Regions from separate parts of the Embleya sp. NPDC056575 genome, predicted to be linked through region 1. Evidence: predicted binding sites of a transcription regulator. Region 1 holds the regulator's gene; the other holds the start of a gene.

Evidence for each region. The regulator HspR, encoded in region 1, represses chaperone genes until heat shock. The targets are predictions, from matches to a motif close to TTGAGNNNNNNNNNCTCAA.
Region 2: the regulator HspR is predicted to act here: its motif matches at 12,676-12,694, upstream of lon (endopeptidase La).

Annotation. Positions count from the first base shown of each region.
Region 1 is NZ_JBHTVA010000011.1:17,814-32,592, reverse strand. Features, by position in the region: gene clpB (ATP-dependent chaperone ClpB) at 1-88, opposite strand, end outside; gene ACFRCG_RS10885 (nucleoside/nucleotide kinase family protein) at 254-919, shown strand; gene ACFRCG_RS10880 (TIGR03767 family metallophosphoesterase) at 974-2,803, opposite strand; gene ACFRCG_RS10875 (heat shock protein transcriptional repressor HspR) at 2,919-3,389, opposite strand; gene dnaJ (molecular chaperone DnaJ) at 3,391-4,563, opposite strand; gene grpE (nucleotide exchange factor GrpE) at 4,685-5,278, opposite strand; gene dnaK (molecular chaperone DnaK) at 5,275-7,122, opposite strand; gene ACFRCG_RS10855 (hypothetical protein) at 7,473-8,525, shown strand; gene ACFRCG_RS10850 (hypothetical protein) at 8,522-9,505, shown strand; gene ACFRCG_RS10845 (hypothetical protein) at 9,609-10,466, shown strand; gene ACFRCG_RS10840 (hypothetical protein) at 10,468-11,403, shown strand; gene ACFRCG_RS10835 (cupin domain-containing protein) at 11,464-11,826, opposite strand; gene ACFRCG_RS10830 (hypothetical protein) at 11,980-12,360, shown strand; gene ACFRCG_RS10825 (hypothetical protein) at 12,386-12,535, shown strand; gene ACFRCG_RS10820 (hypothetical protein) at 12,590-12,922, opposite strand; gene ACFRCG_RS10815 (hypothetical protein) at 13,114-13,407, opposite strand; gene ACFRCG_RS10810 (helix-turn-helix domain-containing protein) at 13,670-14,587, shown strand; gene ACFRCG_RS10805 (DUF397 domain-containing protein) at 14,547-14,666, shown strand.
Region 2 is NZ_JBHTVA010000008.1:14,737-29,515, reverse strand. Features, by position in the region: gene ACFRCG_RS08060 (ABC transporter ATP-binding protein) at 1-654, shown strand, start outside; gene ACFRCG_RS08055 (hypothetical protein) at 714-1,238, shown strand; gene ACFRCG_RS08050 (hypothetical protein) at 1,346-1,492, shown strand; gene ACFRCG_RS08045 (acyl-CoA dehydrogenase family protein) at 1,568-2,713, opposite strand; gene ACFRCG_RS08040 (acyl-CoA dehydrogenase family protein) at 2,710-3,882, opposite strand; gene ACFRCG_RS08035 (class I adenylate-forming enzyme family protein) at 4,248-6,089, shown strand; gene ACFRCG_RS08030 (HdeD family acid-resistance protein) at 6,229-6,942, shown strand; gene ACFRCG_RS08025 (DHA2 family efflux MFS transporter permease subunit) at 7,046-8,560, opposite strand; gene ACFRCG_RS08020 (NADPH-dependent FMN reductase) at 8,623-9,246, opposite strand; gene ACFRCG_RS08015 (MFS transporter) at 9,387-10,616, opposite strand; gene ACFRCG_RS08010 (hypothetical protein) at 10,802-11,155, shown strand; gene ACFRCG_RS08005 (dihydrofolate reductase family protein) at 11,275-11,883, shown strand; gene ACFRCG_RS08000 (hypothetical protein) at 12,228-12,548, shown strand; gene lon (endopeptidase La) at 12,728-14,779, shown strand, end outside.

The DNA of each region.
Region 1 (14,779 bases):
CCACCTGGGGGTGTCCCGCCGCGGCAGCCTTGCGGATGGCGACCGAAAGGGCCTCTTGGGCCTTGGTGGTGAGCTTCTGTGCATCCATGTGAGGTGTGCGTCTCCTTCGCTTCGGGCACGCGCTGTCACGGCCATCATCCCGTCCGTGCCGCGCGTGTACCGCACCCGAACGGTTCGTTGACTATGGCAACCACAACTAAGTTGAGTCTATTCCACTCAACCATGCGTTGCCCGGGATGCTTACACTGCGGACATGCCAGATGTGTCCGGTGCTCTCGAAACACTCGACGCGCTCGCGGATGAGGCGGTACGTCTCATTCCGGCCGCGCCCGGGGCCGGGCGGGTCGTGCTCGGTCTCGCCGGTCCGCCGGGAGCCGGGAAGTCCACGCTCGCCGGTCGGCTCGTGCGCGCGATCGAGCAGCGGGTCGGGTCCGGTACCGCCGCCTACGTGCCGCTCGACGGCTTCCATCTCTCGAACGTGCAGCTCAAGCGGATCGGGCGGCTGCATCGTAAGGGCGCGGTGGACACGTTCGACGTGTGGGGCTACGCGACCACGCTGGCCCGGGTGGTGCGGGAAGTGGACCGGGACGTGTACGTGCCCGACTACGACCGGACGTTGCACGAGCCGGTGGCCGCGCGACACGTGGTGCGGCCCGGGACGCGGATCGTGGTGACGGAGGGCAACTACCTGGCGCTGGACGCGCCCGGCTGGGCCGACGCCTACTGCCTGATGACCGAGGTCTGGTACGTACACGCCTCGGACCGGGTCCGCGACGAGCGGCTGACCAGGCGCCAGCGCCGGGGCGGGCGCAGCCCCGGCGAGGCGATGGCCTGGGTCGCGGGCAGCGACCGCCCCAACGGCGAACTCGTCAAACGCTCGAAGTCGCGCTGCGCCCGGGTGGTGACGGTGGTGTGGTGAGCCCGCGGCGCTCGTCGGCGCGGATCGACGCGGCCGGCCCGCGGCCCGCCGTCCTCACCCGCCGGACGGGCTGAAGGGGGCCGGGACCAGGAGCTCCACGTTGCGGTCCTCCAGGCGGCCTCGGCGGCCGTCGACCTTCGGGTCGGGGCGGTCTCGCTCCTGCCAGTCGTTGCCGGCGAGTTCGCGGGCCAGGGCGGCCAGGGCCAGGGGGGAGTCGAGCTTGTTGCCGTGTGACTCCGGGCCGGCCGAGTCGATGATCGTGCCGAATATGGACAGGGTCCCGTTCATGTTGTCGGCGATCTCCACGATCCGCGCCTGGGAGGGCCAATCGATGTGCGACGCGGTGTTGACCTCCCAGAACCCGCCGGGGACCGCGCTGCCCGCCGGTCGCGGGTAGGGCTTCACGTAGTTGTCGTGGGTGTGCCCGTTGACCCACAACACCACGTTCGGGAACCGCAGCAGCAGCGCCTGCACCTGCGGCCCCAGGATCCGCGCGGGCTCCCCGGCCGGCACGGTCTTGTTGGTCATCGTCTCGATGGTGTGGTGGCTGAACAGCACGAACAGCTTGTCCTGACCCGTGCCCCGGACCACCCGGCCCTGCTCGTCGAGATGGCTCGAACTGCCCTTGACCAGCTGGTCCTCCAGCCAGGCGAACTGGGTCGGGTCCAGGCATCCCGAGTCCGAGCCGTACGAGTTCACCGTGTCCAGGACCAGGCAGCGCACCGGGCCCTGGTCGAAGGTGTAGTACGCGGTCTTGGTGTCCAGGTTCTGCTGGGTGAAGCCGTGGCCCTTGGGCAGGCCGGTGGTGTTGAAGTGCTCCTTGATCGTCTCCGCGCGGTCGACGAGGCGACGATCCGGATCGGCGGTGACCTTGCGCTTGGGGCCGGCCAGCAGCGCCGCCAGCGCGTCCGGCTTGCCGCTCTGCAGTCCGAGGGCCAGCGTGACCACGGTCTGCCCAGGGGATATGTCGAGCACCTTCTCGTCGCCGACCGCGACCTTGCCCAGCATTTCGCTGACCGGCAGGTTGCCCTGCACCAGGCCGTCGTGGTTGCCGTAGGCGCTGTACCAGGGGGTCTTCAGGCCGGTCGCCTCGAACGGCCGCCGGCACGCGTCCAGCAGGCCCGGCACGGTGGGATAGCCGTACTGGCCGCGCGGCACGTCGTCCTTGTGCCCGGGCGGCGTGCCGTCGGGGTGCCAGTAGCGCTCGTGGTACGCCACCGCGTCCATCGGGCCCTCGTACCTGTTGCGATCGCCCGAGTCGGGCGTGACCTTCTTGCCGCCGTCGAGCACGTCGATGTACCAGCGCAGCTCGTTGAACTGGATGTTGTCGGTGTTGTCGCCGGTGCAGATCGTGAAGGCCAGCGGCGCGCCGAGGGCCGGACCCTTGCCGATCCGGTTGAGCGACTGCACCATCGCCTCGGCTATCTGCGCGGTCAGCACCTCCTGCGGGCGGTACGCCGACTGGAAGGGCAGCAGCTTGGCGAACGGCTGGTCCTTGTCGCTGTGCCGGTCGAGGAAGTCCACGCGCGCGGTCGACTGCGAGTCCTGGATGTGGATGTCGGTCAACTGGGTGAACGCGACCAGGGAACGCCGCTTCGCCTTGTCGCCGGAGCTGCCGCCGGGCACCAACTCGCCGCGCAGCAGGTGCGGTTCACCGGGTCCGGCGACGACCTTGCGGTAGCCGCCCGGTCCGGGCGGGCCGAGCACCAGGGTGCGCTCCAGCGTGGTGCCGGCCGCGCCGGCCGGCTTGGGCGCGCCCGACTTGGGTGCGTCGCTCGACTTCCCGTCGGGCTTGTCCTTGTCGTCGTCGGAGCACGCGGCCACTCCGAGCAGTGCCGCGCTCGCGGCCGAGTACTTCAGCACGTCCCGACGATTCGGCTTCATGCGGCGACCCTACTGACGCGTAGCGAGCCGCATCAAGGAAGCGTCGAGGCCGCACAAAAAAGGCGAGGAGGGGCACGGCCGGGGCCGTACCGCCTCCTCGACGTCGTCGCGTCCGTCAGTCCGAGCGCCCGCGCCGCGGCTTCCACACCACGAGCGCGGTGCCGGCCCGCGGTCGGACCGGGACCAGATCGCGCCGGTAGGACGCGTGGACGGCCGCCTCGCGCCGGGCGCTCGCGTCCGTCGCCTCGTGCAGCGCGTGCTCCATCTCGGCCACGCGCACGCGCAGCGCGAGCACCTGGTTCTCCAGCTCCAGGATCCGCTTGATCCCGGCGAGGTTGATGCCGGCCTCCTGGGAGAGCCGCTGCACCTCGCGCAACTGCACGATGTCGCGGGCGGAATAGCGCCGCCCCCGGCCCGCCGTACGGTCCGGCGAGACCAGGCCGAGTCGGTCGTACTGTCGCAACGTCTGCGGGTGCAGGCCGGACAGCTGGGCGGCGACCGAGATCACGTAGACCGGAGAGGTCTCGTCGATCTCGAAGCCGTGCCCACCGCCGACACCGCCACCGCCCAAGCCGCCCGGTCGCATGTCATGCCCCCTTCGCCGCGTCCAACAGATCGGCTCGGGGATCGTGCGCGACGGTCGCCTCGCGGAACGCCTCCAGCGCCTCGCGCGCCTTGTCGTTCAGCTGCTGAGGGACCGTCACCTCGATGGTGACCAGGAGGTCGCCCCGAGTGCCGTCCTTGCGTGCCGCCCCGCGCCCGCGCACCCGCAGCGTGCGGCCGTTGCCCGTGCCCGCGGGGAGCTTGAGCGTGACCGGGATGCCGCCGAGCGTGGGTACGGTGACGTCCGCCCCGAGTGCGGCCTCCGGGAAGGTGACCGGCACGGTGACCGTGAGGTTGTCGCCCTTGCGTCCGAAGACGGCGTGGGTCTTGACGTGCACCACGACGTACAGGTCGCCGGCCGGGCCGCCGCGCTCGCCGGGCGCGCCCTTGCCCTTGAGCCGGATGCGCTGCCCGTCCTGGACCCCGGCCGGGATCCGGACCTGCATCGTGCGCGAACTCTTGGCCCGGCCACTGCCGTTGCACACGATGCACGGGTCGTCCACGAGCAGCCCGCGGCCCTTGCAGTCGCGGCACGGCTCGGAGAAGCCGAAACCGCCCTGCGGCCGGCTGACGTTGCCGGAGCCCGCGCAGGTCGGGCACATCCGCGGGGTGGTGCCCGCGGCCGCGCCCGTGCCGTTGCAGTGCCGACACGGTTCCGAACTGGTCAGCCGGATCGGCACGGTCGCGCCGTCGACCGCGTCGGCGAAGCCGAGGGTGACCTCGGACTCCACGTCGGTACCGCGCCGGGGCTGCTGGCGCCCGGTCTGGCGACCGCCGCCGAACAGGCCGCCGAAGATGTCGCCCAGACCGCCGGTGTTGCCCGCGCCGCCCTGCTGGCCGCCGAAGATGTCGCCGAGGTCGAACGGGAAGCCGCCGGTGCCGGACTGTCCGCCGCCGGCGCCGCGGAAGCCGCCGCCGCTGCCGAACAGGGTCCGGGCCTCGTCGTATTCCTTGCGCCGCTTGTCGTCGGCCAGTACGTCGTAGGCCTCCGAGATCTCCTTGAAGCGCTCCTCGGCCTTCGTGTCACCCTTGTTCTTGTCCGGGTGGAACTCGACGGCGAGCTTGCGATACGCCTTCTTGATCTCGGCGGTGCCGGCGTCCTTGGGGACGCCGAGCACCTTGTAGTAGTCCTTCTCCAGGTAGTCCTTCGTACTCATGCGCCCCTCGCCGATCGGGTCGGGGTGCCCTCGTGCTCCGAGCGCCCGTTTCCGGATTCACACCACCCGCGCATCGGCGTCCCTCCTCTCCGCTTCTCGTCGTCTCGTTCCCGGTGACGGTTCAGCTGCCGGCCGCTTCGCCCGACTCCTCCGGACCGCCCTCGGCCTCCGCCGTGGGTTCCGCGACCGCCACCCGTGCCGGACGGATGATCCGCTCGCCCACTTGATAACCGGGCTGCAGGATCTCCACACACGTGGGTTCGGTGACATCGGTCGCGTACGAGTGCAGCAGCGCCTCGTGCACCGTCGGGTCGAACGGGTCGCCCTTCGAACCGAAGCTCTGCAGCCCCATCTTGGCCACGATCGACTCCAGCGACTCGGCGACCGACTTGAAGCCGCCCGCCAGTTCGCCGTGGTCCCGGGCCCGACCGATGTCGTCGAGCACCGGCAGCAGTTCGCTCAGCACCTTGATGGCGGCCGACTCGCCCGCCACGTTGCGGTCCCGCTCGACCCGCTTGCGGTAGTTCGCGTACTCCGCCTGAAGCCGCTGGAGGTCGGCCGTGCGCTCGCCGAGTTGGTTGCGCAGCTCGGCGAGTTCGGCCGCCCCGGGGGCCGGGGCCGCCGCGGTGGCGGCGGTCCCGGCTTCCGGCTTCGACTCGGTTTCTTGGGCGTCGCCCGGGACGGCGCCGTGGTTCGAGCCGTTCCCTTCGGTCACGCAGCACCGCCCTTGCGGTCCTCGTCGACGATCTCGGCGTCCACGACGTCGTCGTCGGCGGTGTTGGCGGAGGCGTCACCCGCGCCGGCCGCGCCCTCGGTGCCCGGCTGGGCGTTCGCGTACATCGCGGTGCCCAGCTTCTGGCTCGTGGTGCTGACCTTCTCCGCGGCGTCGCGGATGGCGGCCAGGTCCTCGCCCTTGAGCGCGTCCTTCAGCTCGGTCAGCGACGTCTCGACCTCGGTCTTCACGTCGGCCGGGACCTTGTCGCTGTTGTCCTTGATGAACTTCTCGGTGGTGTACACCAGTTGCTCGGCCTGGTTGCGGGTCTCCGCGGCCTCGCGACGCTGGTGGTCCTCCTCCGCGTGCGCCTCGGCCTCGCGCATCATGCGGTCGATGTCGTCCTTCGGCAGGCCCGAGCCGCCGGTGATGGTCATCGACTGCTCCTTGCCCGTGCCCAGGTCCTTGGCGGACACGTGCACGATGCCGTTGGCGTCGATGTCGAAGGTGACCTCGATCTGCGGCAGTCCGCGCGGGGCCGGCGGCAGGCCGGTCAGCTCGAACATGCCGAGCTTCTTGTTGTACGCGGCGATCTCGCGCTCACCCTGGAACACCTGGATCTGCACCGACGGCTGGTTGTCCTCGGCCGTGGTGAAGATCTCCGAACGCTTGGTCGGAATCGTGGTGTTGCGCTCGATCAGCTTGGTCATGATGCCGCCCTTGGTCTCGATACCGAGGGACAGCGGGGTGACGTCGAGCAGCAGGACGTCCTTGACCTCGCCCTTGAGCACACCGGCTTGGAGCGCGGCGCCGACGGCCACGACCTCGTCCGGGTTGACGCCCTTGTTGGGCTCCTTGCCGCCGGTCAGCTCGCGCACGACGTCGGCGACGGCCGGCATCCGGGTCGAACCGCCGACCAGGACGATGTGGTCGATCGCCGAAAGCGGGATGCCCGCGTCCTCGATGACCTTCTGGAACGGCACCTTGGTGCGGTCGAGCAGGTCCTGGGTCAGCTGCTGGAACTGGGCCCGGGTGAGCTTCTCGTCCAGGTGCAGCGGGCCCTCGGCCGAGGCGGTGATGTAGGGCAGGTTGATCGAGGTCTCCATCGAGGAGGACAGCTCGATCTTGGCCTTCTCCGCCGCCTCGCGCAGGCGCTGGAGGGCCATCTTGTCCTTGGACAGGTCCACGCCGTGGGCGTTCTGGAACTGCTTGACCAGGTGGTCCATGACCCGCTGGTCCCAGTCGTCGCCACCGAGGTGGTTGTCGCCGTTGGTGGCCTTGACCTCGACCACGCCGTCGCCGATCTCCAGGAGCGACACGTCGAAGGTGCCGCCGCCGAGGTCGAAGACGAGGATGGTCTGCTCGTCGGCCTTGTCCAGGCCGTACGCCAGCGCGGCCGCGGTGGGCTCGTTGACGATGCGCAGCACGTTCAGACCGGCGATCTCGCCGGCCTCCTTCGTGGCCTGGCGCTCGGCGTCGTTGAAGTACGCCGGCACGGTGATGACCGCGTCGGTGACCTTCTCGCCCAGGTAGGCCTCGGCGTCGCGCTTGAGCTTCATCAGGATGCGGGAGCTGATCTCCTGCGCGGTGTACTTCTTGTCGTCGATCGCCACGGACCAGGTGGTCCCCATGTGGCGCTTGACGGACCGGATGGTCCGGTCGACGTTGGTGACGGCCTGGCGCTTGGCCACCTCGCCGACCAGGACTTCACCGTTCTTCGCGAAGGCAACCACGGACGGTGTGGTCCGCGACCCCTCCGCGTTGGTGATGACGGTCGACTCGCCGCCTTCCAGAACGCTGACGACGGAGTTCGTCGTACCGAGGTCGATACCGACCGCACGTGCCATGATTCGGTTCCTCCAGGGGAAGGGTTGAGCGCTTGTCGCTCAAGCATGAGCTGCCCGGTTCAACGGGTCAAATCGCTTGAGTATTCCTCGCTCAACTTTAGTGCCCCGGAGGCTGTGAGGGGCGCGTTCCGCGCGCGTTGATCGTGTCACCGCGACATCACGCGGCCGAACCGCCCGGACGCTTGACGTCATCGAAACGTTGTGCGCCTCGGGAGACTTATTCAGGTGAATGTCGCCACAAACGACACCCTTGACCTCTGCGGCCTCCGGGTGCACATGGCAGCATGTTCGCGCGCCTGCTGCCTGCCGCGCCGACGGCGAGCGAAATCCGAGATCCCAGGGGGACCCCCATGAGCGATGGTCAGGGCTATCCGCCCGTACCTCCGATGCCGCCCGGCCCGCCGGGCCAACCGGGCCAGTCCGGACCGCCGCAGGGGGGTTACCCACCGCCGCCGGACGGTTATCCGCAGCAGCCCGGCGGTTTTCCGCAGCAGCCCCAACCGGGCGGCTTCCAGGAAACCGGCGGTTACCCGTACCCGCAGTACAGCGAGTACGGCCACTACCAGCAGTACGCGCAGAACCCGATCCAGCTCGACGCGAACGGCCGTCCGCCGCGGGGGGCGCGCAGCCGCAAGGTGATCGGGACCTGGATCGCCGGCATCACCGGCGCCGTCGTCGCGTCCGTGGTCGTCGCCATGGTCGGCTTCGACGACCCGACCGAGAAGAAGGACCCGGCGGCCGAGGCGAGCAAGCCGGCGCCGATCGTGGTCGGCAAGACGGCCGCGCCGAGCAACAGCGCGGCGGCCGCGCCGAAGAAGGCCGACCTGTCCAACGAGTTGAAGATCCCGACGGCGCTGCCGCCGATCACCGGGCAGAAGATCACCGGCATCACGGTCGATCCGAAGACCTGGCCCAAGGCCTGCGACCTGCTGACCGACGAAGAGATCAAGACGGCGATCCCCGAGGGCACGATCCGCGAGCGCAAGAGCCGCATGGGTCGCATCTCGAACATGTTCGGCAACAACGTCAACGACAACGAGTGCGAGATCACGCTCGACCTGCCGAACCAGCAGTCCTCGAACTATCCGGCCGAGATCAGCATCACCTCGTACGGATACAAGACGTTGGCCGACGAGAAGGCGTCCTTCGCGAAGGAGAAGACCAGCCAGGAGCGCACGTCCAAGCAGTTCCCCGATCAGTACGACGACATCCCGGCCGACAAGATCGGCGTGGACGGGGCGTTCCGGGACAACCGCACGGTGCAGATCTCCAAGAACGGCTTCCGGGTCTGGATCACGCTGTCCGCGCAGCTGGAGGACTCGCAGGGCAACCCGCTCAAGGGCAACACGATGGTGCGCCAGTACGGCCCGACCGTGGCGGCGATCGTCGGGCAGAAGCTGTGAGCGGGGGTTGGCAGCAGCAGCCGCAACAACCCGGGCAGCACGGCGGCGGTTACGGCCAACCAGGGCAGTATCCGCAGCAGCCGGGATATCCGGCCGGACAGCAGGGATTCCCGCAACAGCAGGGCTACGCGCCCCAGCACCCCGGCTACCCGCCCCAGGGCGGCTACGGCCCGCCCGGACAGCCCTACGGACCGCAGGGGCCGCAACGCGGGGGCAATCGACCGGTGTTGTGGATCGCGGTCGTGCTGGTGCTGATCGCGGCCGGGGTCGGCGGCTTCCTGTTCCTGAACAAGGACGACGACTCGAAGGACACCGCGAAGACCGGCCCGCAGTCGTCCGGCGGTCCCGTCGCGCCGGGAGGCTCCGGCGGCGGCAAGAGCGGCGGCCCCGGCGGCCAGAGCGCGGCGCCCCTGCAACGCCCGATGGTTTTCCCCGCAGCGCCGCCGGCCGACGCCGGGCCAGGATTCAATGCGACCAACGACGGCAAGAGCTGGCCGAAGGCGTGCGAGATGCTGTCCGACGCGCAGATCGGGAAGGTGATCAAGGGCGCCACGGTCAAGACCAGGAAGCCGGACACCACGGTGTCGGTCAAGTACGACTTCCCGGGTGCGGCCGACAACCAGTGCAACTTCGACCTGGCCGTACCGGACCCGAACAATCCGAAGTATCCGTCGTACGCCAAGATCGAGCTCACACTGCACGAGGTGAGCACCCCGGTGATCGCCAAGGGCCACTACGGCGACACCAAGAAGAACCGGGCACGCAAGCCGTTCGGCGAGTTCGAGGAGCTGAGCACCAAGCTGGGCACCGACGACGCGTTCCGCGACGACAGCTACATCTACTTCTACAAGGGGTCGTACTTCGTGGAGCTCTACGTCCACTCCGGGCTGACCGGCCCCGGCGGCGCGAAGCTCGCGGACGACGACGGGGCCAAGCAGTACGGGCCGACGCTCGTCAGCTACCTCGTGGCCCGGATGTAGACACGGACGCAACGGATGTAACCGCGGTCCGCGCGGCACGGCAGCAGCGGCGACAGCGCATCGGAACAGCGCGTCGGATCAGGTAATCAGGAGGAGCACGGGGATGGTACGAATCGGGAACCCCGGGGGGAACCAGTACGGCGGCGGGCCGCATCAGCAGCAGCCGTACGGTCAGCCCGGCATGTACCAGCAGCAGTACCCCGGTGGCCCGATGCCGCCCCACCAGCCGCCGCGCCGCAGCAAGCTCAAGCCCGTGCTCGGCTGGATCGGCGTGGTCGTGGGCGGTGTGCTGGCGACGGTGGCGGGGTCGTACATCGTCGACGAGATCAACAAGAAGAACGACAAGGGCGACAAGCCGGTGGCGGAGAACGGGGTCGCGTTCCCCGACGGTTACACCCCGCCGCCGGGCGTGGCCTTCAGCGACGGCGCCAAGTTCCGGGCCAGCGGGGACACCGGCACCTGGCCGGACGCCTGCGACATGCTCTCCGACAAGGAGATCCAGAACGCGATCCCCGACTCGAGCATCGTGGGCGGGCGCCAGGGCCGCAAGACCGGCAAGATTCCCAAGAACTACGAGTGCACGGTCAACATCAAGCTGCCCAACCTCGCGGATCCCGCGACGCCGGCCAAGCTCACCATGACCATCAAGGCGATCGGCGACGCCGGACCGGTCAAGGACATGTACGAGAAGGCGAAGAGCGAGGCGGCCCCGTTCACCGGCTACGAGGATCTGGCCAACAAGCTGTTCGTGCAGAGTTCCTTCCGGCAGGGCACCAAGCTGAACCTGTTCAAGCAGGGCACGAAGCCGGACTCGCCGGCCTACTACGTGGTGCTCGACGTGGACGCCGGTATCCAGAGCACCAAGGACTCGGCGGGTACCGCCGAGCCGCGCGAGGAGTGGACCAAGAAGTCCGGACCCGCGCTGGTGCGCGTCCTCAACATCAAGATGACGGACGACTGAGATGACCGGCCAATACAACAGCCCGAACTCCGGCCAGTATCCCGGCCCCGGCCCTCAGGGCCCCGGTTACCCGCCGCCCGGCCAGTACGGCCCGCCGCCGGGCTACGGCCAACAACCGCCCGGCTACGGCGGCCCCGGCTACCCGCCGCCGTATCCGCCCCAGCCGCCGCGCCCCAACCGCCGCAAGCAGATCTTCAGCTGGGTGGCCGTGGTTGCCGGCGGCACCGCGGCAACGGTGGTCGCGGCCCTGCTGATCAACGGCACGGACGGCAAGAAGAACGAGGCGGTAAAGCTCCCTCCCACGGAGAGCGCCCGAAAGCTCGAAAGCTTCGACCCGAACGCGGTGAACAACACGCCGACGACGGCCCCGTCGAAGGAGGCCACGCGTCCGTCGGCCCCGCCGGCGCCCAAGTCCGGTGGCAAGTTCGCGCCCGTGCCGAACGACATGTCCACCTGGCCGGACGTGTGCGACCTGATCACCCCGGAAGAGCTTGCCAAGGTCATCCCCGAGGTCACCTCCCAGGAGCAACAGGGCACCGCCAAGGCGGCCGGCTCCTACGCGTCCCGCGGACCGGCGCTGCGCAGCACGACGTGCCAGTACACGGTGAACACCAAGCGTGGCTGGGGCTACAGCAACGTCATCAAGCTGACCATCCAGATCAACAACATCGACGCTCCCAAGGAACTCGACTACAACTGGAACCTGAGCAAGAACGGCGCCCAGCGGATCCAGACCGACTTCAAGGCCCTGGGCACCACGGGCGGCGCCGACGACGCCTACTACGCGGTGAACGGCGTGCGGATGCGCAAGGGCCAGTACTACCTCCAGTTCGAGGCCTCGGGTTCCCTCAGCAAGGAAGGCACCGACTCCCCCTGGCAGGGCTGGCAGGGCGAACTCCTCCCCAAGCTGCTCCCCTCGATCACCGCCAAGATCTGACCCGGTGCGCCCGGTGTCCCCGGTGGGTCGCGGCTGTTGCGACCCGCCGGGGCCGGTGGCCTACTCGTCGCGGTGCACCGTGTCCGGGGTGAAGCCGGGGAGGCAGACGGCGATGTAGTCGGCGCCCTCTTCGCCTCGGGTGCTGTAGCGGACCCATTCGCCGGCGGCGGTGTGGATGCCCTGGCCGGCCGCGACCTCGTGGGTGCCGCCCTCGTGCTCCACGGTGAGCACGCCGCGCAGGACCACCGTGTACTCGTCGAACTCGGGGCGCTGCCCCGGTTCCTCCCAGCCGCCGGGGCTGGTCATGTGCGCGATGCTCAGCGCCTCGTCGCCGGTGTTGACCCGGCCCACGAACTCGCGAATGGTCTTGGGGATGTTCCCGGCCGCCTCGACGACGGTCGGCTTCTCGATGAATTTCGGCATGGCCCCATCCTGTCCCAGGAGGCCGCCGAATCGTCGGCGGCCCGGCCTGGCGACGGGAGAATCGGCCTCGACCGCGTCGACCCGCGGCTTCCGCCGGACGCCCCGGGAAAGCACACTGTAAGTAGCCGGGCCATAACACAGTGAAGGGCGTCTATGGACGAGCACGCCAGTGAGCATGGGTATCAAGACGGGCCGGAGCCGGACGGGCGTACCTGGCGCACATGGGCAACGGGCGAGTTGATCGAACTCCCGGCCACCATCGCCAGCGTTCGGGCTGCCTTGCCCGCCGAGCAGCGCGAGGAGTTCACCAAGACGATCGAGGACACACCGGCACGAGACCTGCCCCTGACCCTCAACCGATGGGCCCGCCGCACCCGCCCGGAAGTCGACGAGGCAATCGAGCGAACGCACGACTGGGTGGAAGGGATCCACGCCGAAGCCGATGCAATGACGATCTTGGGGGAGGAACGGAGTGTCGTACTCGATCGCGTACAGTCCCGCCTGCGAGAGGGCCCGCCTGAGTCTGCCCGCTGATAAGCGCCGGGATCTGGATAACGGCATGGCATGCATCGCCCAGGATCCGTACGGATGCGGATCGTCGGCGACGTACCACAAGGACAGGCGCGAGGCGACGTGTGGCAGCGTGATCGTGGTCTACCAAATCACGAATAACTCGCTGCTGGTCACGGTCGTGGAACTCATGGGGTAACAAAAGCGAAAGGAAGCCCCGACTCTCGAAGGGCCGGGGCTTCCGTCGTCGGGGTCAGCGGCCGGGGCGTGGCTTCGGGCGTAGGCCGCCGTAGCGGAGCGGGGTGATCGTGCCGGGCGGGATCGGGAAGGGCAGCAGGTCGTCGGGCCGGGCGCCGTCGGTGGGGAACCAGACGCCGTCGTCGGGCACGAGGTCCGCCAGGCCGGCGGTCCATTCGGCTCGCGCCGCATCGAACGGCTGGACCGTCACCCGGCCGGCGTCGTCCACCCGCACGACCACGCCGGGCGGCTGTTCGGGCCGACGCGCGTCCACGGCGTGCTTCACGTTGTCCCCGATGCCGCTGCCGCTCGGGGTTGTTTTGTCCGGCGGTGGGATCGGTAGTTTCATGTCGACCTCGCTTCGGTGGGGGAGGCCGGGGGCCGGCGGATCACTGGCGAGCGAGCGCCGGCCCCTGGCGGTTGGCTGCTGACTGGATGCCGCTTGTGGCCCTCTCCGCCGACCGGGCCATGGGAAGGCGGAGAGGGTTCGAAGCCGTGCCGCCGGTAGCCACGACCAAATGGATTCGGCGGCACGGCGGTTCAGGGGGTGGTCTCCGGTTGGCCGGTCGGCCGCACGCTGCCGGAGGGCATGCACCACTGGATATCCGGCCCGAACCGGGCCATGGGGAAACGCACTTCGTCCGGCAGCGGTTGCGCCGCGACGATCTCACCGGGCCCGCGCACGCTGCGCGCACCGCGCGCGACCGCGTTGGGTTGCCCGATGTCGGCTTCGTCGTCCACGACTTCGAGGCGCGCCAGGGAAATGGTGTAGGCGCTGCTGTTGGCGGTGAGCGCCACGACATAGCCGGTGGCCACGCGATAGAGCGTGCCCACGTATCCGCTCCGCGTGTCCCGAACGCGCACCTCGTCCGACGCCGCCAGGCGACGCCGCAAGTCGGCTTCTGTGGGCGGCTGTTGTCTCGTCACGGTCATGGGCATGCCTGTCCCTCTCGCGCTGCGGCGGGTAGATATCCGGCCACATTCTGTGGACACGGAATGTCTATCCCAGGATCAACCCGCCGCCTTACGATGCGGCCAGGCGAGAACCTGATTTGCACAGCAATCAGGAATAAATGATCTTGAGGGATTAAACGACTTGGCCGAAGCGATCGACCCAACACAATCATCCGCAAATATGTTCGCCGCCCGCGTGACGAAGTTGCGTAAGTTGCGCGGGCTTACGCAAGCCCAACTGGCAGCCTTGATCCACGTGCACCCCACGCGCATCACCCAAATCGAACGGCGCACGGGCAGTCCGCCGACGTGGGAACAGGCGTGGCGCCTGGATGCCGCGCTGGGTGCCGATGACCTGCTCACGGACCTGTGGAAGGCGAGTCAGCGGGAGCTGGTCCCCGATTATGTGCGTGAGTACATGGACCGGGAGCAGGCGGCAACCGGCCTACGTTTCTACGCCGCGCAGATCGTGCCGGGCTTGCTTCAGACAAAGGCATACGCTCGCGCCACGCTCCGACTTGGGCAAGCGCTGACCAGTGACGACGAGCTTCGGGATCGTATCTCGCGACGCTTGGACCGCCAGGCACGCATTCTGCGCGGCGACAACCCTCCTCGCGTCCGGGTCATCCTCGACGAAGCAGTTCTGGCCCGGAGTGCGGGCAGTCAGTCCGTGATGCGTGGCCAAATGGACCGGCTACTGGAGGAAGCGAACGCGGGTACCAAGATCCAGGTTTTGCCGTTCCGCGCGGGTGAACACGCGGCCATGGGTGGCTCTCTGACACTCGTTCAGACGGTGGACGGTAGCCGATACGCGTATACCGAAAGTGCATTCGATGGGCGACTCTGGGAGGGGCGGTCAGAGGTGAACGCGTTTGGCCTAACCTACGAGCAACTTCGGGCATCGGCCCTGTCTGCTCGGGAGTCCGAAGTGATGATCAGATCCGTAGCGAAAGGTATGTATCGTGCACCCCACCGGTTGGCGAACTTCCAGCTACAGCAACCAGCAAGGCGCGGAGTGCGTGGAAGTCGCTACATCCCAAGACGCCGTTCCGGTTCGTGACAGCAAAGATCGAAGCCTGGGTCACCTCGTCGTCCCTACGGCTTCGTGGACGGCACTTACAGAGGCGCTGCGCGGCTAGTGCGACCTGACGCCCCGTCGGCCGTTGTCGGTCGGCGGGGCTTATTGCTGCCCTGCCGGGGTTGCGTCTTTGGTTGCGTGGTGGCCTGGTGTGGGGCTGGTCAGAGTCGGTGG
Region 2 (14,779 bases), on a different contig from region 1:
CAGGTCGAGGTGCTGCACAAGGTGGACCTCGCGGTCCCCACCGGCAAGGTGATGGCGGTGCTCGGCCCCAACGGCGCCGGCAAGACCACGATGCTCAAGGTGATCACCGGGCTGCACCAGCCCACCGCCGGCGACATCCACCTCGCGGGCCGGTGCGTCACCGGGGCGGCGCCCGTGGACCTGGCCCGGATCGGCCTGTGCAGCATCCCGGAAGGCCGCGGCGTCTTCCCCAATCTCACCGTGTCCGAGAACCTGTGGATGGCGACCTATCGAGGAGTCTCCCGCAAGGAGATCGAGGAGAAGGTCTTCCCGATCTTCCCCCGCCTCGAACAGCGCCGGAACCAGGCCGCGGGCACGATGTCGGGCGGCGAGCAGCAGATGCTGGCCGTCGCCCGGGCGATCGCCACCAACCCGGCCATCATCCTGCTCGACGAGTTGTCGATGGGCCTCGCGCCCCTCGTCGTCGACCAGCTGTACGACGTGGTCGGCAAGATCGCCGAGACCGGTGTCACCGTGCTCTTGGTCGAGCAGTTCGCGCGCACGGCCCTGGCCGTCGCCGACCTCGCCGCGGTCATGAGCGGTGGCCGGATCCTTCAGGTCGGCACCCCGGGCGAGATCGCCGGCGACCTGCACAGCGCGTACCTGGGCGGCTGATCGCACATGGCCGTCGGGTACGCATCAACCTCACGGCGACCCACGAGGTGAGCACTTATATGAGTATGAACAGCGTGAACGCCGACGGGCAGCCACCCGCACCCGCGGGTCCGCCCCCCGGCGTGCCGCCGACGGTTCCGCAGGGCGTGCCGACCGCCGGGCAACCGGCGTACGCACCACCGCGCCACGCGGCCGTCCCGGCGGCCACCCAGGACCGGACCCGGCAGTTCACCGCCGACGTCGGGGCCCTCAAGCTGCGCGCGCCCAAGACCATGCTCGACACCCAGCTGATGTGGCTGGGCGTGGGGCTGATGGTGCTCGGGATCGGGATGGGCTTCGGCGCCTACTTCATGTCCCACGGCACGACGCTGATCCTGACCCAGAACGACGCCATCACCCTGGGCATTTCGGCGATCCCGGTCTCGCTCCTCGGGTTCGCCCTGTTCCTGCGCTTCTCGCTGTCCACCTTCATGCGGTTCTGGCTGGCCCGGCTGATCGCCGCCCAGCAGAGCCCGCAGCAGGGGCCGGCGGACGCGGGCACGGACACCACGGCGCTATTGCCGACCACACCGGGGAAGCACTGAGCGATCGCGGCCCTCGACCGCTTCGGGGGCTCCTCAACGGGCCGCGCGCGGTGTCATCCTGAACGGGACGGACGCCGCGCGCAGCACCCGTGGAGGGCAGCGAGGACATGAGCGAGAACCCACCGCCGGGAGATGCCGCCCCGCCCGACACGAGGCCACCGCGCGACGGCCGCCGCCTGCGCCTGGTCACGACGGTGTGGGCGGTGCTGATGGTGCTCGCGATCGTGATGATCGTCCTGATGTTGCGCAGCTAGAGCCGTTTGCGGCAACGCACGCACGTGCGGATGGCCGGCCCCGTTCGGGGCCGGCCATCCGCATGCGCGGGGTGCTCAGATCGCCGGGGGCAGGTCCACCAGCGCGCCGAGCGTGGCCCGGTGTCGGTCCGCGGTGCCCAGGAGCAGCGCCGAGGACATCGCCCGCTTCAGGTACAGGTGCGCCGGGTGCTCCCAGGTGAAGCCGATCCCGCCGTGCATCTGCACACACTCCTCCGCCGTGCGCACCGCCACCTCGGAGCAGTACGCCTGGGCCAGCGCGGTGGCCACCGCCGCGTCGGGGGAGTCCTCCGCCAGGCACGCCGCCGCGTAGCGGGCCGCGGCCCGGGCCGACGCCAGGTCCGACCACAGGTCGGCCGCACGATGGCGCAGCGCCTGGAACGAGCCGATCGGCCGGCCGAACTGGTGACGCACCTTCAGATAACCGACCGCCTCGGCCAACGCCTGCTCCGCCACGCCCAGTTGCTCGGACGCGAGCAGCGCCGCGCCGTGGCACACCGCCAGCCGCAGCGCCCGCTCGGCGTCCTCGGGACCGGCCACCACCTCGCCGCGGACCTGATCCAGCGTCACCTGGCCCACCGGACGCGTCGCGTCCAACGAGGTCACCGCGCCGCGCGACAGGTTCGCCGCGTCACCCGCCACCAGCGCCAGATGCGGCTCGCCGGACACGATCACCGGCAACACCAGCAGCTCGGCCCGATCCACCGCCAACACCCCGGTCACCGCGCCGGTCAGGGACAACTCCCCGTCGTCCCACGCCCCCGTCACCGACAGCGGGAAGCCCGCCTCCGGCCACGTGGTCGCGGTCACCGCGAGGGTGGCGGTACGGGTCCCCTCCGCCAGCGCGCGCAGCGCGGCATCGCGCCCCGTACCGGCCGGGCAGGCGAGCAGCGCCGAGGTGGCCAGCACCGCGCTGGCCAAAAACGGCACCGGCGCCACCGCGCGGCCCAGCTCCTCCAGCGCCACCGCGACCTCCCGCGGCCCCGCGCCGGCCCCGCCGAACTCCTCCGGGATCAGCAGCCCGGCCAGTCCCAACTCGGCCGCCACCGCCTTCCACAGGCCCTCGTCGTACGCCTCGTCGGTGTCGATTCGGGCCAGCACGTCGTGCCACCCGCACCGGTCCCGCAGCAGCTCGCGCAGCGTCGCGCGCAACTCCTCCTCGATCTCGCCGTACAGCAGCGAGGGAATCGTGGGTTCGCTCACCGAGGCATCTCCTTCCACGCCACCTTCGTATCGGTGCGCGGCTCGCGCGGCAGATCCAGCACCCGGTCCGCGATCACGTTGCGCAACACCTCCGAAGTGCCGCCCTCGATCGAATTGCCCTTGGCCCGCAGGTAGTAGTAGCCCGGAGCGCGCGCGCCGAGCGTGGCCTGGCCCATGTCGCTGCGCCGCATGGTCCACTCGTCGTAGCCCAGGCCCTCCTCGCCGGTCAGCTCCAGCCACAACCGGGTCACGTCCTGGTTCAGCCGCGCGTAGGCGATCTTGGCCGCCGACCCCTCCGGCCCGGGCGCCCCGACCGCGAGTTGCTGGCGGATGCGCTCGTTGCCGAGCCGGGCCACCTCGCACTCCACCCAGGCCCGAAGCAGCCGGTCGTGCAGGCCGGGAGTGCGCAACTCCGGCCGGTCGCGCCACATCCGCGCCACCGCCCCGATCGCGTTCGCCTCGCGGGGCGCGGCGCCGCCGCCGATGGCCACCCGCTCGTTCATCAGCGTGGTGTTCGACACCGCCCAGCCCTGACCCACCTCACCCGCGCGATGCGCGTCGGGCACACGTACGTCGGTCAGGAACACCTCGTTGAACTCGGCCTGTCCGGTGGCCTGGCGCAGCGGGCGCACCTCCACCCCGGGCGAGGTCATGTCCAGGAAGAAGTAGGTCAGCCCCTGGTGCTTGGGCAGGTCCGGATCGGTCCGGGCGAGCAACATCGCCCAGCGCGCCTTGTGCGCGAGCGAGGTCCACACCTTCTGTCCGGTCACGATCCAGTCGCCGTCGCCGTCGCGCACCGCCCGGGTGGCCAGCCCCGCCAGGTCCGATCCCGCGCCGGGCTCGCTGAACAGCTGGCACCAGACCTCGTCGCCGGTCCACAGCGGGCGCAACAACCGCGTGCGCGACTCGGCGTTGCCGTGCGCGACGATCGTGGGCGCGCCCATCCCGAGGCCGATCGGATTGCGGTACGCGCTGACCACCTTGGCGCCGGCCGCGATCAACGCGTCCTCGACCACCTGTTGCAGCGCCCGCGAGGCGCCCAGGCCGCCGCAGCCGACGGGGAAGTGCACCCAGGCCAGACCCGCGTCGAAGCGGTGCCCGAGGAATTCCACCGAGGACATCGTGGTGGGATCGTGCGCCTCGACCAAGTCGCCCACCCGCCGCCGCAGTTCCGCCGCGTCGAGCGGGCCGCCCGCGGCCGGTGGGCCGCCGGGAGCAGTGCTCGACGCGGCCCCGGGTTCGTCGTCGTGCCCCTTGTCGGGCTGGTTGTCCGTATCGCTCACGCCGCCCCGCTCTCGCACAGGAGGTGCCTCCGTTCGCCACCATGACGCCCTGTTCCCGTCGCACGACTCACCGTCGACAACCGGGCCACCTGGATGCTAAGTGCTGAACTCACCGGTAGGAAGCCCGTGCCCGGGCCCCCAACCCGCACGCGCAGGCGATATGTTCTTGTCCCCGTGTGATCGAGTACACGCACGGTCTCCAGCCGCCGGCTTCCGGGTTTTCGCGTGTCGCAAGGGGGTTGTCACAAGCCATGACCGCCGAAGAACTCGAGGCGGGTCTCGCCGCCGAACTCGCCGCGGACGGGGAGTCGGTCACCGAAGCACTGGACCGGTGGTCGGCGCACACCCCGACGCGGGTCTTCATCCATTACGGCGAGCACGGCCTGGACCTCAGCTACGCCGAGGCCAAGCGGGCCACCGACACGATCGCCGGCAACCTGGCCCGGGCGGGCGTGCGGCGCGGCGACCGGATCGCGGTGCACTGCCGCAGCTCGTACGCGGCCGCGCTGTGGATGTTCGGCATCTGGAAGGCGGGCGCGGTCTTCTGCCCGATCGACCCGGACCTGATCGGCGACCCGCTGGTCGAGCAGTTGGAGTCCGCCGCACCGCTGCTCGTGGTCACCGAGCGCATGCTGGTGCAGGCGCTGGAGGCGGTGCGCCCGCACCTGGACCGGCTGCCCCGGCTGACCGTGCACGACGCGGTCGGGCCGCGTCCGCCGCACGGCTATCCCGAGATCGCCTACGCCAACTTCCTGGCCCGCGCCGAGCCGCCGGGTGTGGTGAACGACCCCGCCGACGTCGGGATGATCGTGCACACCGCCGGGGTGACGGGCCGGCCCAAGGCCGCCGTGCTGCCGCATCGCTGGCTGGCGGCGTACACCCTGCTGCTGCGCCGGCTGACCACGTCGGACGACGTGGTGCACGTGGACCTGCCGATGCACTCGCTCCAGGGCGCGTTCGCCGGGCTGGCCCGGGCGGCCTGGACCGGCGCGGGGGTGTCGTTGTGGGACCGGTTCCACCCGGTCGACTTCTGGCGCCGGGTGACGGCCGCGGGGGCCACCAGCGCGGTGCTCACCGAGACGATGGTGGGCTGGCTCTCCGGTGCGCCCGAGCGGCGCGGCGAGCGGGACAACCCGCTGAGCAAGGTGCTGATGCAGCCGCTGCCCGCGATCCACCACTCGTTCGCGCGCCGCTACGGCATCGACACCGTGGTGGCGGGCTACGGGCAGGTCGAGACCGGACTGCCGATCGCCGCCGTGCTGATCGGCGCCGAGCCGGGCGAGGGCACGCCGGAGGCGCTGCGGCGCGGGCTGGGGGCGAAGGAGGTCAAGCGGGTGTGCGATCGCCTGGGCGTACCGGTGTTGCCCGCGTCGCGGATCGTGCGCCGGGGCTGTCTGGGCGCGCCGCTGCCGTTCACCCGGGTGGCGATCCTGGACGAGCACGACCGGCCGGTGCCGCGCGGGGTGGTGGGCCACCTGGCGGTGCGTCCGCATCTGCCGGGGCTGCTGGTCCAGGAGTACGTGGGCGACCCGCTGAGCATCGCCGAGGCCACCCGCAACCTGTGGTTCCACACCGGCGACGCGGCGGTGTTCGACGAGGAGGACGGGCTGCTGCACTTCGTCGACCGGGTCGTGGACCGGATCCGGATCCGCGGCGAGAACGTGTCGGCGTACCACATCGAAGACCTGGTCAACCAGCATCCCGACATCGCCGTCGGCGCGGTCTTCGGGGTGCCCGCCGACCGGGACGACGAGGACGAGGTGGTGCTGTACGCCGAGCCGGAGCCGGGCCGGCCGCTGGATCCCGACGAGCTACGCGCGTGGTGCGTCCAGTCGCTGCCCGCGTACATGCGGCCGGCGTACGTGCGGATCGTGGCCCGGATGCCGCGGACGCCGAACGGGCGGGTGGAGAAGTATCGGCTGCGCCGGCACTTCCTGGGCCTGACGGATCGGCCGGGCCCGGCGGTGCGCGGGGTCACGGTGACCACGGCGACGGCCACGCCGATGCCCTCGGCCCGACCGGCGCTCGCCCCGGCGCTGTCCCCGGTGCGCTCCGCGCTGCCGCCGTCGTTGCCCCCGGGCACGGGTCGCTGAGCGGCGCGCCGCGCGGGGCCCGCCCCGGTCCGTAACGATCATGCGAACAGTCGATCGTGCGGATATGTCGCTTTCCAGTGGGAAGGCGTAGCACGCACGCGGTTTCGCGGGCGCGGGACGGATCCGAGGAGCGGCACCCATGGAGAGCACGAAGGGCGTCAGTGGTCCCTCCGCCGAATCCGGCGTGGGGCGGCATCGACGCAGCGGCAAGGGATTCGGGTTCGGTCTGCTCGTGGTGCTCGGCGTGGTCCTGATGCTCGGCGGGGTCGTCGGCCTGATCTACGTGGGCGTGGCCACGCTCACCACGATGGTGCTGTTCGGCTGGCTGCTGCTGATCGGTGGCGTGGTCGGCTTCGTCCAGGCCATCCAGGCGCGCAAGGAGAACGCGTTCTGGCTCGTGGTCGCGGTCTCGGCGCTGAACATCGCGGCGGGCGTGGTGCTGCTGCGCCGACCCGACGTGGGGGCGCAGGCGCTCACCCTGTTCGTGGCCCTGCTGCTGCTGGGCGCGGGTATGTTCCGCATCGTCGGCGGCGTGGCGAGCATGTCGGCCAAGATGATCTGGACCATCGCCGTCGGCGTGGTCGACCTGGTCCTGGGCCTGCTGGTGCTGGCCGAATGGCCCAGCAGCAGCCGCTACGTGATCGGCACGTTCATCTCGCTGGCGCTGCTCTTCGACGGCCTGAGCCTGGTCAGCCTGGGCCTCACCGGCCGCCGCATCGTGGGCATGGTCCGAGACGCGGAAGTCCCCGAGCCCACCCGACCGACCGAATGGACAGCCGAGAAGCCCCCCACGAGGGAGGGCACATACAAGGGTCCGGACACCATGACGAAGAAGCCGACCGAAGACCGATGACAGGCAGGACGCACCAAACGCCGGACGGGCCATCCACGGCCCGTCCGGCGTTTGCGAACATCCGGCCCGTCCGGCGTTCGAGGACGGCCGCCCCGGCCCCGGCCTACTCGCCCACCGGCCCCGTGGGCCGACGGCGGCTCATCAACAGCGCCGGCAGGAACGCCAGCCCCGTCAACGTCACGGCCCACCAGTACGTCCCCTGGAACGCGTCGGCCAACGCCGGCCCGATCGCCGCCACCACGTCCGGCGACAACGTGTGCAACTCGCCCAACCCGCCGGCTCCCTGCCCGGCCGGCAGGCCATCGCGCATCGACCCGGCCAACAGCACCGACATCAACGCCCCACCGATCGCCGCCGACACCTGCTGGATGATCGTCAACGTCGTCCCCGCGACCGCGACCTGCTCGTGCGACATCGTGCGCAGCGCCGAGGCGGTGGTCGGCATCAGCGTCATGCCCACCCCGACACCCGTCACCGACATGCACGCCATCAGCACCCAGTAGGGCGTATCCGCCGCCACCTGCGTGGTGAACGCGAGGAACCCGGAGGCGGCGACCACGATCCCGATCAACACGATCCGCCCCGGCGCGATCCGGTCGCTGAGCCGACTGGCCACCTGCATGGACAGCGCCGTCGCCAGCGCCTGCGGCGCGCCCAGCATCCCGGAGGCGGTGGCGCTCTCCCCGCGCACCAGCTGGTAGTACAGCGGAGCCAGCATCATCGAGCCGAAGTACGCGCAGACGAACAGGAACATGGTGCCCGCGGCGGCCACGAACGGCCGACTGCGAAACAGTCGCAGATCGATCAGCGCGTTCTCGACCCGCAACGCCCGGGCCACGAAGCCGATCACCAGGAGCGCACCGAGCACGGCCGGCACCAGCGCCCCGGCGGCGCCGAAGTCGCCCTTCTCGCCGCCGGTGGCCAGCCCGTAGATGAGCAGGGCAAGGCCGGGGGAGAGCATCAGCAGTCCGGGCACGTCCAGCGGCCTGGTCTGTTGCGCGGTGTCGCGCGGGAAGACCTTGGCGGCCAGGCCCAGGGCGATCGCGCCGATCGGTACGTTGATGAAGAAGATCCAGCGCCACGAGACGTCGTCCACGAGCCATCCGCCCAGGATCGGGCCGACCAGCGGGCCGATCAGGACCGGGATGCCCAGGATGGCCATCGTGCGGCCCATCCGGCTCGGGTCCGAGGCGCGGGCCAGGATGGTCATCCCGACCGGCATGATCAGGCCGCCGCCGAGCCCCTGCAGCACCCGGAAGACGATCAGCGATTCGGCCGACCAGGCCAGGCCGGCCAGGACCGATCCGGCGGCGAAGGTGCCGATCGAGAACATGTACAGCCGTTTGGTGCCGAAGCGGCCCATCGCCCACGCGGCCATCGGGATGACCGTGGCCAGGGCGAGGGTGTATCCGGTCGCGACCCATTGGATCGTGGCCAGCGGGGCGTCGAAGTCCTGTGCGAGGTGGTTCAGTGCGACGTTGACGACCGTCACGTCCAGGACCGACATGATCGAGCCGAGCACGACCACGAGGGCGATGGCGGCGATGCCGCGGGACGGGGTGTCGGTGGGGGTGGTGGCCGCGGGGGAGTTCGCGGCCGGGGCGGTGGTCGTTGCCATCGCGGGCTCCTGGCGTTCGACGGGTGGGTACGCGGCGACGGGCGCGGCGTCGGTGCTCGGGGTCAGACGCCGTACGGGCGGCGCGCGCGCATCGACCGCGTGGTCTCGGTCCACCAGGCGAGCTGGTCGAGCATGACCTTGGCGGCGGCGGCGGTACCGGCCGCGTCGACCGGCTTGCCGTCGGCGTCGAACTTCTCCCACGCCATCGGGAAGGCGAGCCCGTCGCGGGTGGTGACCATGTGCTGCTCGGCGAAGACCAGGCGCAGCTGCTCGACCGCGCGCAGGCCGCCGGAGATGCCGCCGTAGGACACGAAGCCGACGGGCTTGCCCTGCCACTCGTTCCGGAACAGGTCGATCATGTTCTTCAGCCCGGCCGGGAAGCTGTGGTTGTACTCCGGCGTGACCACGACGAACGCGTCGGCGGCGGCGAGTCGGGCGCCGACCCGGGCGACCACGGCGGCGGGCTCGCCGTTCAGCGGGGCCCATACGTCGGGCAGGCGGTCCTCGGCCAGGTCGATGATGTCGACCTCGAAGTCGCCGTGCTCCTCGGCCGCGCCGGCGAACCAGTTCGACACCACCGGGGCGAACCGGCCCTGCCGGGTGCTGCCGACGATGACGGCGAGCCGGAACGCTTCGGTGCCGGCGGTGGTGTCGATGTCGGCGACGGTGTGCGTGAGCGTGGTCATGGCGTCCCCAAGAAGAGTTCGGATGCGCCTTGGAAGCGGTTGCTCCGGGCGACGAGGAAAACGTTAGAAGTTCAAGTCGACTTGAAGTCAACTGCCGCTTTCCCGAACTCTTTCGGCGTGTTCCGGGGCAGTTTGCCCGGCTACCTCGAAGCCCTGTCGCGGCCGGGCGCGCCGAAGGACGCGACGACGGCGACCATCGTCAGGGCGACCGCGCTCGCGCACACCATGACCGTCGAGGGGGACGTCGCGTCCACGACGCCGCCGCCGAGGAGGGCGCCGGCGGCGAAGGTGAGTTGGAAGGACGACGTGAACACCACCGTCGCGGCCTCCGGGGCGTCGGGTGCGCAGCGGGCGAACCAGGTCTGCGAGCAGGCCGGGACCGCCCCGTAGGCCAACCCCCACACCACGAGCAGGCCGAGCGCGCCCGCGTCCCACCGGCCCAGGACCGGGAAGAGCGCGGTGGCCGCGGCGATCAGCGCGGCGCAGCAGGCGAAGCCGGCGCGCAGGTGGCGGGCCAGGGTCGCGCCCGCGACGAAGTTCCCGACGATGCCGGCCACGCCGAAGGCCAGGAGGTACAGGCCGATCCGGCCGCGGTCGACGTGGGTGACCTCCTCGAGGAAGGGCGTCACGTACGTGTAGGCCCCGAAGTGCGCGATCACCACGAGGGCGGTGGCGGCGAGGCCGATCCGCACGTCGGCGCCGCGAAGCAGGCCGCGCAGTACCCGGGCCCGGGTCACGGTCGTCGCGGGCAGCGGGGGCAGCAGGACGAGCAGCGCGATCGACACGGCCAGCGCGAGGGCGCCCATGACCATGGACGAGGCCCGCCAGCCGAGGTGTTCGCCGAGTTGGGTGCCGGCGGGCAGGCCCAGTACGGAGCCGGCCGGCACCGCGGCGAAGATGACGGCGGTCGCCGTACCCACCGCCTCGGGCCGTACCAGCCGGGGTGCCAGGCCCGCCCCGATCGACCAGAAGCCGCCGATGGTGACCCCGACCAGCGCACGCGCCACCAGCACCACCCAGAACGCCGGCGCGAGCGCGGCCAGGAGGTTCGCCACCGCGAGCAGCACGATCAGCGCGACGAGCATGCTCCGCCGATCCAACCGCCCCGTGGACACCGTCACCAGCGGCGCACAGATCGCGGCCAGGAACCCGGGCACGGTCATCAACCACCCGGCCGTCCCGTCCGAGACCCCGAAGTCGTCCCCGATCGGCGTCAACAACCCGATCGGCAAAATCTCGGTCGTCACGATCGCGAAGATCCCGAGGAACAAACACACCACAGCGGCCCAGTACTGCCGCGGCGGCGCGAGATCCGTCCCGGGCTCGGGCGATGCGGCCGCAGGTTCGTCGACTCGGGCGATGGCGGACATGGGTGTCCCTTTCGGCGATGTGGGGGGAGCCCCGGAAGCCGGGGCGTATCCAGTACAGCCACCCCCACCACCCCGGGTCTGGCGGAAACCCGCCCTCAACGCCGCGCCGTCACCCGCCCGAAGCCCAACCGGCCCACGCGGGCCCGCCGTTCCGGCCGCCGGACCCCATTTCGTAGGTTGATCCCATGACCTCTTCGGTACTTGTTCTCGGCATCGACCCGCACATCGTCCCCGGCATCGACGGCGCGGCCCTACTCGCCACCCTGGAGGCGGAGTTGGCCCGATTCGCCGAACACGGCATCCACGCGTCCATGACCGTGTTCGGCCCCGACGAGACCGCCGAGCCCACGATCGTCGCCGCCCTGACCGAGCGCGCCTGGAACGTGGTCCTGATCGGCGGCGGCGTCCGCAAGTCGGAAGACCTCCTCCCGCTCTTCGAACAGACCGTCAACCTCGTCCGCGTCCACGCCCCCGGCGCGGCCATAGCGTTCAACACCACCGCGAACACCATCCTCGAAGCCGCCCGACGCCACCTCTGACCCCGAGCCCCGCCCCGAGGGTGAGGTGGGTGCCGTGGGGTGGTGCCGCAGGGGTCTCGGTGTGCCGATGAGTTTTCGGCGGTTGTGGGGTCTACCCGTCGACGACAAAGGAGCACACCATGCGCAAGATCATCGTTTGTACGTTCCTGACGCTCGACGGCGTCATGCAGGCGCCGGGTGGGCCGGACGAGGACGCGGAGAGCGGCTTCGAGCACGGAGGCTGGCAGAAGCCGGTGGCCGACGAGGAGGTCGGCGCGGGTATCGCCGCCTGGTACGAGGACTCCGACGCGATGCTGCTGGGCCGCAAGACGTACGACATCTTCGCGTCCTACTGGCCGACCGCCGATCCCGACAACCCGTTCACCGAGCGGATGAACAGCACGCGCAAGTACGTGGCGTCTCGGACCCTGACGTGCGTCGAGTGGCAGAACTCCACGCTGTTGGAGGGCGACACCGCCGACGCCGTCCGCGCGTTGAAGGCATCCGAGGGCGGCAACATCAACGTCGTCGGCAGCGGCGACCTCGCCCAGACCCTCATGCGGCACGACCTGGTCGACGAGTACCGGCTCACCATCCACCCGGTGATCATCGGCACCGGAAAGCGGCTCTTCGCCGACGGAGCGATCCCCACCGCGCTGGAGCCGGTCGGTGTCTCGACGACCAAGGGCGGCACCGTCCTCGGCATCTACCGACCGAAGGGCAAGCCCACCTACGACAGCTACCAGTAGCCCTCGGGCCGCCTTCGCCGCGCCGAACCCCGCCGGCCCCCGGGACGGGACGCGACGACAACCACCCCCGGTCCGGCGGTATCCCGCCGTCAACGTCACCCGCCCCGGACCCCTTCGCAGCCGCTCCGGGCGGCGCCCGCCTCGCGCCGCGTCCGGGCGCGGCGCCGGTATGAGGCCGTACGGCTGACGACGTACGCGGATCGATGTACGGCGAAGTCGTGCCTGCGTGTGATGTTGCGACTACCCGTTGCGAGGACTCTGGGTATGTGAGTGCTCCCACAGTGGGAGCGATACATCGACCCGGAGGCAAAGAAATGCGCTTTCCTGCTCGTTCTCGCCGATTTGTGTCCTGGACGGCCACCGCCGCCCTCTCGCTCGCGACCGCCGGCGTCGTCGTGTCCGCCGCACCCGCCGCCACGGCCGCAGCCCCCGCCGTGGAGCCGTTGGACTGCGCCGTGATCGTCAATCAGGACACCCACGTCGGGTTTCCCACCTGGCGGTGGGCGGACGTCCGCAACAACTGTGGCCGTCGCATGAACCTGAGCGTCCAGGTCTCGGGCTGGCCCGACCCGGAATGCCAATACCTTGCCGACAGTGAGACCAAGCGTTTTCGCTGGGACTCGACGGGTGGCCCGGCCAACTACGTGTGGGACTGCGGCGGCTGATGCCGCCATCCTCCCCGCGCTGTGGACAAGGGCCCCGGATCGCTCGCGATCCGGGGCCCTTCGACGACTTCGCCCAGGGCGAACAGGGGTCGGGGTGGGTGGGGGAACAAAGAGGGGCTCGTGTTTCTTGAGTCGGTACAGCGCAAGTTTTTCGACTGTGGCCACTGAAGGGGCATGACATGAGCGAGACCATCGGGACCCTGACCCTGCCGGTTCTTCCGCTGGACGACGTCGTCGTCCTCCCCGGCATGGTGGTCCCGCTCGAACTCGACGACGCGGAGACCCGTGCCGCCGTGGATGCCGCGCGGGCCGCCGCGGGGCGGTCCACCGGGCCCGGCGTCCGTAGTGAGAGCAAGGCGCGGGTGCTGCTTGTTCCGCGTGACGACGGGCAGTACCCGGCGGTGGGCACGCTCGGTGTGATCGAGCAGGTCGGCCGGCTGCCCGGGGGTGAGTCGGTCGTGGTGGTGCGCGGCGAGGGCCGGGTGCGGATCGGCAGCGGTACCACCGGCCCCGGCGCGGCGCTGTGGGTCGAGGCGACCCGGGTGCCCGACGTCGAGGCCGACGAGCGCACCCTGGAGCTGGCCCGGGAGTACAAGGCCCTGGTCACCACCGTGCTCGGCAAGCGCGGCGCGTGGCAGGTGGTGGACCACGTCCAGGCTCTGGAGGACGCCGGCGACCTGGCGGACAACTCCGGCTACGCCCCCTACCTGAGCCTGCAGCAGAAGATCGAGGTGCTCCAGACGATCGACGTCCAGGAGCGGCTGACCAAGGTGGTCGGCTGGACCCGGGACCACCTCGCCGAGCTGGACGTGGCCGAGACGATCCGCAAGGACGTCCAGGAGGGCATGGACAAGCAGCAGCGCGAGTTCCTGCTCAAGCAGCAGTTGGCCGCGGTGCGCAAGGAGCTGAACGAGCTCAACGGCACCCCGGACAGCGAGGAGGAGGACTACCGGGCGCGGGTCGAGGCCGCGAACCTGCCGGAGAAGGTCCTGGAGGCCGCGCTCAAGGAGGTCGACAAGCTGGAGCACGCCTCCGACGCGTCGCCCGAGGGCGGCTGGATCCGGACCTGGCTGGACACGGTCCTGGAGATTCCCTGGAACGAGCGCGGCGAGGACGCGTACGACGTCGCCGAGGCGCGCGCGATCCTGGACGCGGACCACTCCGGTCTCGACGACGTCAAGGAGCGCATCGTCGAATACCTGGCGGTCCGCAAGCGCCGCGAGGAGCGCGGTCTGGGCGTGGTCGGCGGCCGGCGCTCCGGCGCGGTGCTCGCCCTGGTCGGCCCGCCCGGAGTCGGCAAGACCTCGCTCGGCGAGTCGGTGGCCCGCGCGATGGGCCGCTCGTTCGTCCGGGTCGCCCTCGGTGGCGTTCGCGACGAGGCCGAGATCCGCGGCCACCGCCGCACCTACGTCGGCGCGCTGCCGGGCCGGATCGTCCGGGCGATCAAGGAGGCGGGCACCATGAACCCCGTCGTCCTGCTCGACGAGATCGACAAGGTCGGCTCGGACTACCGGGGCGACCCGACCGCGGCCCTGCTCGAAGTGCTCGACCCGGCCCAGAACCACACCTTCCGCGACCACTACCTGGAGGTCGAACTCGACCTGTCCGACGTGGTGTTCCTGGCCACCGCCAACGTCCTGGAGACCATCCCCGAGCCGCTGCTCGACCGCATGGAGCTGGTGCGCCTGGACGGCTACACCGAGGACGAGAAGGTCGTCATCGCCCGGGACCACCTGATCAAGCGTCAGTTGGACAAGGCGGGCCTGGACGCCACCGAGGTGTCCTTCACCGAGGACGCGCTGCGGCTGCTCGCGGGCGAGTACACCCGCGAGGCGGGCGTACGCACCCTGGAGCGTTCGATCGCCCGCGTGCTGCGCAAGGTCGCGGCGCGGCAGGCGCTCGACGCCGCCTCGCACCCGCTGCCGATCACGGTGGACGCGGGCGACCTGCGCGACTACCTCGGCCGGCCCCGGCACACCCCGGAGTCGCTGCTGAGCAAGGCCGAACAGCGCACGGCGGTGCCGGGCGTGGCCACCGGCCTGGCGGTCACCGGCGCGGGCGGCGACGTGCTCTACATCGAGGCCTCGCTCGCGGACGCCGAGACCGGCGGCACCGGATTGACCCTGACCGGCCAACTCGGCGACGTGATGAAGGAGTCGGCCCAGATCGCGCTGTCCTACCTGCGCTCGCGCGGGGCGGAGCTGGAGGTGCCGGTGGGCGACCTCAAGGAC